One region of the Paraclostridium sordellii genome, then DNA from elsewhere that is predicted to be linked to it. Evidence: riboswitches for the same ligand, from Rfam matches in the RefSeq annotation. Region 1 holds a riboswitch; the other holds the start of a gene.

Region 1 (5,822 bases):
ACTAAATCAGCTATAGTTATTATCTTAAGATTATGTTTTTTTGCAAACTCCATTAACTCAGTTGTTCTCGCCATAGTTCCATCTTTACTCATAATTTCACAAATAACACCTGCTGGTTCTAATCCTGCAAGTCTTGATAGATCTATAGCTGCCTCTGTATGTCCAACTCTTTTTAATACTCCACCAGATTTAGCTATAAGGGGGAAGATGTGTCCTGGTCTTCTAAAATCTAATGGATTGCTATCTTTTAGTACCTTTTGGATTGTAAATGCTCTTTCATATGCAGAAATACCAGTAGTGGTATCAATGTGGTCAATAGAAACTGTAAAAGCGGTTTCATGGTTGTCAGTATTATTTTCTACCATAGGATGTAAATTTAAAACTTTTGCCTTTTTTTCATCTATTGGCATACATATAAGCCCTCTTCCATAAGTAGCCATAAAGTTAATAGCTTCCGGTGTTACACATTCAGCAGACATTAATAAGTCTCCTTCATTTTCTCTATCTTCATCATCAACAACTATAACTATTTTTCCTTCTTTTATATCTTCTAAAGCTTCTTCAATAGTATTAAATTTAAACATTTTCTTTTCTCCTTATTATTAGTTTCATGTTTTTATAAAAAACCATTTTTGCTTAAAAACTCTTCACTTATTGAATTTCTATGGTTGTCCTTTTTATCTATATTTAATATCAATAATTTTTCTATATATTTACCGATCAAGTCACATTCAAGATTTACTGTATTTCCTACTTTCTTATTTAATAACGTTGTCTCTCTTGCTGTATGAGGTATTATAGAAACTTTAAAACAACTATCATCTACATAAGCCACTGTTAAACTTATTCCATCTATAGTAATTGAACCTTTATGTACTATGTATTTTAAAATATTCATTGAAGCTTTTACAGTAATCCATATAGCATTGTCCTCTTTTATAAATGATGTAATAGTCCCTATACCATCTATATGACCGCTAACTATATGTCCACCTAATCTTTTTTCTAAGCTTAAGGCTCTTTCTAAATTAACTTCACTTCCTATATTAAAGCTTTCAAGGTTACTTCTTCTCAAGGTTTCTGCCATAACATCCGCCTCAAAACTATCATTGTTTAAATCAGTTACAGTAAGACATACTCCATTTGTAGCAATACTATCTCCTACATTCATTTGATTTAAAACCTTATTTGCTTTTATAAACAACTTTGAGGATTTCTCCCCTTTTTTAATTCCCTTAATAACTCCTATTTCCTCAACTATTCCTGTAAACATCTAGTTTTCCTCACTTCCTATGTATCCTTGAATTAAAATATCCTCTGAGACCATTGATATATTTAAATCTTTAATTTTAAAAGCATCCTTTAATTGTGCTATTCCATTTCCCCCTACTGGAGTTTTTGAATTTACTCCTCCGATAATTTTTGGGGCTATGTAAATTAAAACCTTATCAACAATTCCTACTTCTAAGGCTGAGTAATTTAGCATTGATCCTCCTTCTAAAAGAATACTGTCAATCTTTAATTCACCTAGTTTAATCATCAATTCTTTTAAATTTACCTTTTCATATGTTGATTTAGTTTTTATAACCCATACTCCTAGATTTTCTAAATAATCTATTTTTTCTTTTGGTGCTTTTTCTGTAGTAGCAATTATAGTTTTTATATCATTTGTATTTTCTAATACATTTGAATCTTTAGGAATTCTAAGTTTACTATCTACAATTATTCTTATTGGATTTCTACCATCTACAATTCTACAAGTTAGATGAGGATTATCTATTATCACAGTATCTACTCCAACCATAATAGCTGACAAATCATTTCTTAATTTATGTACTTCACTTCTTGATTTATTTCCAGTAATCCACTTTGATTCTCCTGAAGCCGTAGATATTTTTCCATCTAATGACATAGCAGTTTTTAATACAACAAATGGCTTTTTGTTTTTGATGTATTTAATAAATACTTCATTTAATTTTTTACATTCCTCTTCAAGTACCCCTACTTCTACCTCAATTCCTGCATCATGTAATTTCTTTATACCTTGACCTGATACCAATTTATTAGGATCCATCATTCCAATAACAACTCTAGAAATTTTTTTGTCTATTATCTTGTCAACACAAGGTGGGGTTTTCCCATAATGAGAACATGGTTCTAAAGTTACATACATAGTTGCTCCAGCTACATTTTCCTTTGCATTTTTAAATGCATTTACTTCAGCATGATCTTCTCCATATTTTTCATGATAGCCTTTAGCTATAATTTTTTTATCTTTCACAATTACAGCCCCAACTAATGGATTTGGATTTGCTTTTCCTTTTCCCAGTTTTGCTAAATCTAATGCTATTTTCATGTAATGTTTATCCACTTTTTTCACCCTCTGACTTTTAAGTCTTTTAATAAATAAAGCCCTGAGTAAAAACACCCAGGGCTTTATGTTATACATATTTTATCTATAGAATATGTAATAATAATTAAATATGTATTACGTAAAATATAATTCTCAATTGTTTTCTATAAAATAAAAAAGCTCTGAAATATTAAATATTTCAGAGCATTAATAACACTAATATAGTATTATACTTTAGAATTAATCCATTTTACGTTTTATCTTCTTCCATCCAGACTTTACTGTCGGCTTCGGAGTTTCACCGAATCATGCCAAATAGGCTCGCGGGCTTTACCGCCGGTAGGGAATTTCACCCTGCCCTGAAGATTTATTAAATTGTAATTTAATAGTAATCCATCTAAGTTCATATGTCAACAATATATAATAAAACTTTTATCCTCTATATAGTAATCTATTAAAATCATTGGATCAAACTTAAATATTTAACAGCACAATATCATTTAATAAAAAGAGACTAATCAAATATGCTTAATCTCTTTGTTTATCTCAAATTATATAATCTTAGTCATTTTCTTCTAGCCATTTATTTAAAACTTCTATATATTTATCATTTTCTTCAACAAATGGCATATGTCTTGAATATTCAAATAGCTCCCATTTACTATTAGGAATTCTATCATACATAGTCTTTGCAATGTATGGAGAACATAAATCTATTGCTCCACTAGTTATTAAACACGGTTCTTTTATTTCATGTAATCTATCTGTAAACTCATATCCAGCAAGAGTACCTGTAGGAGAAAATTCATTATGTCCCCATCCTACAACATAGGCTTCAGTACCTGATTTTTTAGGTCTTCTTAAACATTCTGGAGAATCTTCAGTTACTTTTCCTGCACAGTACATTTCCATAAACTTATCTAATGCATGGCTATATTCATCACTAGAATAATCTCCAGTATTCACTGCATCAAGTAAAGACTTTTGATCAGCCTCATCCATATATGATATTCTTCTTTTTTGCTCTTTTTCCCAAAGTTTTGCTGAAGAAAGAGTAGATGAAAGAATATATGATTTTATACCTTTTGGCTTATGCTCAATAGCATACCAAATAGCCTGCATACCTCCCCAAGATTGGCCTAATAGGTGAATTTCTTCAAGTCCTAAGTGTTTTCTTAGTTCAATAAGTTCTTTTATCCAAGTATCAGCATTAAACAATTCAGGGTGACCTTCAATAAATGAATTACCACAACCAATTTGGTCATACATTATTACTTGTCTACCACTCTCTGCTATTTTATCTAATACCTCGAAATAATTATGTGTAGAACCTGGCCCTCCGTGAAGTAGTACTAATGGTTTCTTTCCTTCTGTTGATTCCCCTACTATACGATAATAAGTTTTAAACCCTTCAAAAGGCATATATCCTTCAGTGATTTTCATGTTTATCCCCTCCAATTTGTCATAAAGCTTATTTTCCATATATATGCTTTAAGCTTTATACTTCCTTTGTAACTAGTATAGCACAAAAGAATGTAATCTACATAACAATACACCCATTAAATTCAATTTAATATATATTTCTTAGTGTTCTCTAGTTCATTAAAGTATTAACTTTTTAATTGTATTTTCGGCTTTTTATTCTATATATTATGTTAAAATCAACATATTTTTGTACTTTTTTACCCTATATAACTAATGTTTTAGAATATAATTTTGAGTGTATAAAATTTATACTTCATTGTAATATTGCTTAAAATTACACACTAAAAAAGGTATTATCAAATTACTGATAATACCTTTTTTAGTAAAGTAATAGTCTCAAAATTATATCTTTAAATAAATTATAATAGACCTTGAGATTTATAAACTTCTAAATTTTTAATTATATAACTTAGTGTACAAAACTCCTTATCTATTCTTTCTCCAATTAACATCAGTCCATCTATTAATTGTTTTTCTTTAAAGTTATCTAAAAGTATAATTATACTTATAAAATTAATTCCACCATCCTTAGTATCTAAAGTTCTTGAATTTTTAACGTATTTATTTTCCATTGCAAATTTTATTGAATTTTCTAATCTTTCACTTATCTCTATAATAGGCATTTTTTCATATACTTTTATTTGAGGTGAGTTTATGTTAAGACTTTTAGCTTTAGTTAAATCTGTATTAAAGAATATTACATTTTTAAATTTAGCTCCAGAAAAGTCTACTTCTTCTAAATTAACTCCTTCAAATACAGTATTTTCAAATTTTGCATTTTTAAACTTACTCTTTTTTAAATTTGCTCCTATTATTTCAGATGATTTAAAACTACATCCGTAAAAATTACAAGATTTAAAATGTGCCCCTCTTAAGCTTGTAAAATTAAAGTTTGAATTTGAAAAGTCAGTATTATAACAGTTGCTTCTTTTTAAATCTTGATACATAAAGTTTTTATCCATTTTTTTTGCTTTATTGTATTTTAATCCCATCTCTATCTTTGGTTTATTATTCATTTTTCCTCCATAATTTAAAAGATCTTATACTTAAGTGTATAAGAGTTTGATATTAATTATTTTTAATAATTATTCCTAATCTTAACATATAACTTTAATCATAACAACCTAATTATAGTCTACTATTGATGCTAAAACTCTATAACTTTGATATAATAACATTAAATTAAACTTAGGAGATTTATAAAATGAAGGATGAATTTAACAATAATAATAGTTCTAATAAGTATTCATGGAACGACGCTATGATTTTAGATAAAATACAAGAGATTTTGGAAGTTGAGAATATAGATGATTTAGAATTTAATGAAGAAATGATAAACCAATTAAAAACTCAGTTAAGTGAAAATCTCTCATCAGAAGAGATAAATCAATCTGCATATATGGTAGCCCAAAATATCGAAGAATTAAAAGTTTTACCAAAAGAGGATATAAAAGCCTATATATCAAGATTGAAAAGTTATTTAAATAATACTAATTTTAGCTGTATTAAAGCTGAGTTTAAAGGAATTGAATTTGAAATCTATCAAGACTCCTCTATAGAAGATGTCTTTAAAAGTTATTATTCTAGATATGATCAAATATATGGAATATCTCAGATGCTTTCAGATTTAGGTTTAAAATAATATTATTTAAATTAAACTTTTTTACTAGTTAAGTACAAAAACGTATTGAATATATATTCAATACGTTTTTTATAAGTTTTAATTCATAAAATAATATTTATATTAATTTTATTGTCTATTGTTTACTTTAAATAGGATAATACTTTTATTTATACCAATCAGAAATAACCTCGATACTCTCCTTTGATGGGTAAAAATATTTATCATTACCTTTTTCTCCAACAGCAAATACAGAAAATCCTTTTATATACTTTTTATCTTGAAATACATCTTTATACGCTTTAAAGCATCTTGCCTGTTCCTTATTATTTTCTGTATTAGATACTTGGCTATTCCAAGGTT
Region 2 (5,822 bases), 1.0 Mb from region 1:
TTACATTAAAAGATATTATATCAGAAATAAAAAAACCAGGAAGAGATCCTAGAGAAGAAGGTATAAAGCCTGTACTTAGAACGGATGTATTAAAAATTGAAGATATAAAAGAAGATATGATATTAAAAGGTACTGTAAGAAATGTAGTTGATTTTGGTGCTTTTGTAGATATAGGAATAAAAAATGATGGATTAGTTCACAAGTCTCAAATGAGTAATAAATATGTTAAAGACCCTATGACTATAGTTACAGTAGGAGATGTAATTGATGTAAAAGTTATAGGTATAGATTTAAAAACACAAAAAGTTTCTTTAACGATGAAAGATATTAAGTAAATTAGGAGGAGTAAATGCTTTTTATAAAAAATGGAACTATAAATACAGTTACTAATGGAGTTATACAAGGAGATATACTTATAGAAAAAGGGAAAATAGTAGAAATAGGAGCAGATTTAGTGGCACCACTAGATGCAAAAACAATAGATGCCACTGGAAAATTAATTTTTCCAGGGTTTATAGATGCACATACTCATTTAGGCTTATGGGAAGATGGTATGGGATTTGAAGGTGCTGATGGAAATGAGGAAACAGATCCTATAACTCCTCACTTAAATCCTATAGATGGAATAAATCCTATGGAGAGAAGTTTTGAAGAAGCTAGAAATGGAGGAATAACATCTGTTTGTAGTACTCCAGGTAGTGCTAATGTTATGGGTGGGCAGTGTATTGCTATAAAAACTGTTGGAAGAAGAATAGATAAAATGGTTATAAAAAATCCTGTAGCTTCGAAAATTGCTTTTGGAGAGAACCCTAAAAGTTGTTATGGACAGGAAGAAAAAGCACCTCAAACAAGAATGGCAATAGCAGCTATGTTAAGAGAAACATTAAAGGAAGCAGAGGAATATTTAGATGCTATTTTAATGCATGAGGAAGATGATGAAAATGAAAAGCCAGATTATGATATAAAAATGGAGAGCTTACTACCTGTACTTAGGAGGGAAATTCCATTTAAAGTACATGCTCATAGAGCTGACGATATGTTTACAGCAATAAGAATAGCAAAAGAGTTTGACCTTAAGTTAACTCTAGATCATTGTACAGAAGGACATTTAATTGTAGATGATTTAGTAGAAGAAGGATATCCTCTTGTAGTAGGACCATCACTTTCAGAACGTTCTAAAATTGAACTTAGAAACTTAACTTTTGATACGGCTGGAATTTTATCTAATGCTGGAATGGAAATATCTTTAACTACTGATCATCCAGTTATTCCTCTACCATACTTACCTATATGTGCAGGTATAGCAGTTAAACATGGTATGAAATTAGATAAAGCTATAGAAGCTATAACTATAAATCCTGCAAAAACATTAGGAATTGATAATAGAGTTGGATCTATAGAAATAGGTAAAGATGCAGATATAGTTATATGGGACAATAATCCATTAGAAATACAAAGTAATGTTATATATACCATAATAGATGGGAAAATTGTATATAAAAAAGATTTAAGAAATTAAATGGTTGACATATTACTATATAATTAATAATATATAATTGTAAGGAAAATTAAATAGCACGTAAGATCTTCGGGGCAGGGTGAAATTCCCTACCGGCGGTATAGCCCGCGAGCTACTTTTTAGTAGCATGACTTGGTGAAATTCCAAGGCCGACAGTAAAGTCTGGATGAGAGAGGATTAGTAAATATGTATAAGATAAAAAATAAAATGTATTTATTTTTGATATACTCAAAAACTAAGCTCGAAGAGATTCTTCGAGCTTTTATTTTTCCTAATATAAAAATAAATTAGGAGGGTTTTAAATGCAACAGACAATAAAAAAAGGTAAGGTTTTTTCAACAAATACAATGACTAAGGTAGCTATATTATCTGCAATATCTTATATACTTATGTTTATAGCTGTTCCTATACCAGGGATTTTCCCAGATTTTTTAAAAATAGATATATCAGATCTTCCAGCTATATTTGGAGGATTATCTCTTGGACCAGTTGCAGGATTTGCAATAGTACTTATAAAAAATTTATTTCAAGCTATGACGGCTTCTACTACTGCATGGATTGGAGAGTTTGCAAATTTATTAATAGGTGGGTCTTATGTAATTATAGTTTCTTTAATTTATAGACAAAAAAGAAATTTAAAGGGATTAATAATGGGATTTGTATTAGGAACAATAGCTATGATATTAGTTGGATGTTTAACAAATTACTATATGTTACTACCATTCTATGGTAAGATAATGCCTATGGAAGCGATAATAAACATGGGAAATATTATAAATCCAAATGTAACTGATTTAAAAACATTTGTTATTTGGATGATAGCACCATTTAATTTATTTAAAGCTGTGCTGATATCTTTAATAACTTTACCTTTATATAAAAAAATGGAAGTTTTATTGAAAAAATAGAAAAAAGCATGCTATATTGTAGCATGCTTTTTTACTTAGATATTTCATCATAAGTATAATAAACACAGTCATTTTTAAAGTTTGATATAGATTCATATTCATTTTCTTTAAGTTTGTTTATAAGTTCATCATAAGGATTCGTTATATAAATTTCAGCTTCATTAGCTTTATATTTTAATAAAGAATATAAAGTAGCATCATTAATACCTTCAAAAGTATTATCAATACATATTATAGAAGGATAACCTTTCATTTTTATAATACACCTATGACCATTTACTATTACCAAAGAATTACTTTGTACAAGTTCGTCAAAAGTTGATTTACATAAATTTAAAAATGTAAATCCATAAGTTAACTTATTGTTACAAGTCTTAAAATAATCAAGAGATTTAAAATCTTTATATGAAATTTTCCATTTTTCTACTTTAAATCTATCCAAATTTAAATTTTTATTTTTTATAGAATTATAATTTTTAAAAGCTACAAGACAGCTTTGATTTAAGTGGAAATTTTTAGCCTCCATCATTTTTATGCTAGCTTTTGTATCTATATGTGTACACATTGCGATATTAGTTATTTTGCCATTTCTTAAATCTTCTCTAGCTAAGTTAAATAACATATCTGAAATAGCATGGCCTAATTGTTGACCTCTATAATCTATATGAACTCTAAGACCCTCAAGCCAACCTTGCTTATCTGGAAGTATTGTATACTTTCCAACTGCTACAACTTTGCCATCCTTAACTACTCCTAGAAAACATCCATCTTTTTCGTTTACCCATTTATAAAATACTTTTGGTAAGTAATCATTTCCATCCCAAATATTTTTAGAAATATCAACTATATCATTATAATCTTCATCTGTAAGAATTTTATAATTCAAATCAAAATCACCCCTTCACAATAAATAATATTACCATAAAAAGTTAAAATATATGATATGTAATAAAAACTTTGTAAATCTAAGCCTTTATAATAGTAAGAGGTTATAATATAATAATATCTGTTATATTAAAAATTAAAATAAACAAGTCTTATTTATGGAGATGATATAGATGGTTAAAATATACTTGGAAAATGAAGAACAAACTAAAGATATAGGTTATAAATTAGGACAGCTGGTAACACCTAAAAGTGTAATTTGCTTAATTGGAGACTTAGGCGCAGGTAAAACGACTATGACTCAAAGTTTAGCGAAAGCTTTAGAAGTAGATGATTATATAACAAGTCCTACGTTCACAATAGTAAATGAATATGAAGGAAGAATTCCTTTATATCATTTTGATGTATATAGAATCGGAAGTAGTGACGAAATGTATGATATAGGATTTGATGAATATATAGATGGAGACGGAGTTTGCATAATAGAATGGGCAAACTTAATAGAGGACATACTTCCAAATGAATACCTATATATAGAGATGAATTATAAAGAAACAGGAAGAGAAATGATATTAACTCCAAAAGGAGAAAAGTATGAAGAAATAGTTAAGGAGTTGACTAAGTAATGAAAATATTAGGAATAGATACTTCTACACATTCAACTAGTGTATGTATTATAGAAGATGAAAAATTAATTTGTGAATATACAGTAAATACTAAAAAAACACATTCTCAAAAACTTATGGTAATGATTGAATCTATGATAAAAGAAAGTGATTTAAATATAAAGGATATAGATTCAATAGCAATATGTATAGGGCCAGGGTCATTTACTGGACTTAGAATTTCTATGGCTACAGCAAAAGCAATAGCTCAAGTTAGAAACTTGCCAATAATAGCTGTCAATTCTCTAGAATCTTTAGCATTTAATATGAATTTATGTGATAAAATAATATGTCCTATTTTAGATGCTCAAAGAAATCAAGTTTATACAGGTAAGTATAAATTTGAAAATGGAGAATTTAAAACAATAGAAGATATAAAAGTTATTGAAATAGAAGCGTTAATAGAAGAATTGTCTAATAAAAATGAAGATTTTATTTTAGTTGGAGAAGCTACAATTTTATATAAAGAAAAGCTTGAGCCAATTAAAAATATTCATGTAGCATCAGTATCTAACAATGTTAGTAAAGCAAGTAGCCTATGTGCGATAGGAGCTATAAAATACAATAATGATAAGGATGTATATAATTGCTATACTGTGAATCCAATGTATATAAGAAAATCTCAAGCAGAAGTTCAATATGAAGAAAAAATGAAGAGGTTAGAAAATGATAAATAGCAATTTAATAATAAGGGATATGACTATAGATGATGTAGAAGGAGTTTTTCAAGTAGAGAAAAATTGCTTTGAACATTATTGGTCTAAGCCTGAATTTGAAAAAGAAATGAAAAATGATGTTGCTAGATATTTAGTGGCACAAATAGATAAAAAGATTGTTGGCTATGTAGGGATATGGTTCATAGCTGGTGAAGGACATATAACAAATGTAGCAGTACATAGTGATTATAGAGGACAAAAGATAGGCGATAAACTTATAAAGCATCTTGTTGAAAAGTGTAAAGAAAATCATATATTTGCTATGACTTTGGAGGTAAGAGTTTCTAACTTAATAGCTCAAAACTTATATAAAAAATATGGATTTAAATTAGCTGGAATAAGAAAAGAATATTACAGTGACAATAAAGAAGATGCGATGATAATGTGGAGCCAATTAAAAGAGGTGTAGTAATGAAGGATATAATAACATTAGCTATAGAATCTAGCTGTGATGAAACAGCATGTGCGGTTCTTAAAAATGGAAGAGAAGTTTTAAGTAATATAATATCAACTCAAATTGAATTACATAAAAAATTTGGTGGAGTTGTACCAGAGGTTGCATCTAGAAAACATATAGAAAATATACCTATGGTTGTTCAACAAGCTCTTGATGAAGCAAAAGTAACATTTGATGATATTGACCATATAGCAGTAACTTATGGACCTGGATTAGTAGGGGCTGTTTTAGTGGGGTTATCTTATGCTAAAGCATTAGCATATACTTTAGATATACCATTAGTAGGTGTAAATCATATAGAAGGTCATGTAAGTGCTAACTATATACAAGATAAAAATTTAAAACCCCCATTTATAACATTAATAGTTTCAGGAGGACATACTCACTTAGTAGAGGTCAAAGATTATGGTAAATATGAAATTTTAGGAAAGACTAAGGATGATGCATCTGGAGAAGCTTTTGATAAAATAGCAAGAGCTATGGGCTTAGGATATCCAGGTGGCCCAATAATTGATAGATTAGCTAAAAGTGGTAATAAAAAAGCTATAGATTTTCCAAGAGCATGTATGGATGAAGGATATGACTTTAGTTTTAGTGGTTTAAAGTCAGCCGTTTTAAATTATTTAAATGCTAAAAAAATGAAAAAGGAAGAGATAATAGTAGAAGATGTAG

Evidence for each region. A riboswitch is a leader RNA that binds a small molecule or an ion and turns the genes downstream of it on or off. The one in region 1 is predicted to bind FMN.
Region 2: it holds a riboswitch for FMN, as region 1 does, so the genes downstream of both, ATCC9714_RS15270 (ECF transporter S component) here and ribD (bifunctional diaminohydroxyphosphoribosylaminopyrimidine deaminase/5-amino-6-(5-phosphoribosylamino)uracil reductase RibD) in region 1, are expected to answer to the same signal.

Annotation. Positions count from the first base shown of each region.
Region 1 covers NZ_LN679998.1:2,127,580-2,133,401, forward strand. The annotation lists gene ATCC9714_RS10160 (bifunctional 3,4-dihydroxy-2-butanone-4-phosphate synthase/GTP cyclohydrolase II) at 1-584, opposite strand, end outside; gene ATCC9714_RS10165 (riboflavin synthase) at 617-1,273, opposite strand; gene ribD (bifunctional diaminohydroxyphosphoribosylaminopyrimidine deaminase/5-amino-6-(5-phosphoribosylamino)uracil reductase RibD) at 1,274-2,371, opposite strand; FMN riboswitch at 2,609-2,724, opposite strand; gene pepI (proline iminopeptidase) at 2,915-3,796, opposite strand; gene ATCC9714_RS10180 (pentapeptide repeat-containing protein) at 4,198-4,854, opposite strand; gene ATCC9714_RS10185 (hypothetical protein) at 5,043-5,480, shown strand; gene ATCC9714_RS10190 (glycoside hydrolase family 113) at 5,626-5,822, opposite strand, start outside.
Region 2 covers NZ_LN679998.1:3,154,455-3,160,276, reverse strand. The annotation lists gene ATCC9714_RS15280 (Tex family protein) at 1-335, shown strand, start outside; gene ATCC9714_RS15275 (amidohydrolase) at 350-1,519, shown strand; FMN riboswitch at 1,581-1,701, shown strand; gene ATCC9714_RS15270 (ECF transporter S component) at 1,822-2,427, shown strand; gene ATCC9714_RS15265 (GNAT family N-acetyltransferase) at 2,459-3,313, opposite strand; gene tsaE (tRNA (adenosine(37)-N6)-threonylcarbamoyltransferase complex ATPase subunit type 1 TsaE) at 3,486-3,938, shown strand; gene tsaB (tRNA (adenosine(37)-N6)-threonylcarbamoyltransferase complex dimerization subunit type 1 TsaB) at 3,938-4,654, shown strand; gene rimI (ribosomal protein S18-alanine N-acetyltransferase) at 4,644-5,102, shown strand; gene tsaD (tRNA (adenosine(37)-N6)-threonylcarbamoyltransferase complex transferase subunit TsaD) at 5,105-5,822, shown strand, end outside.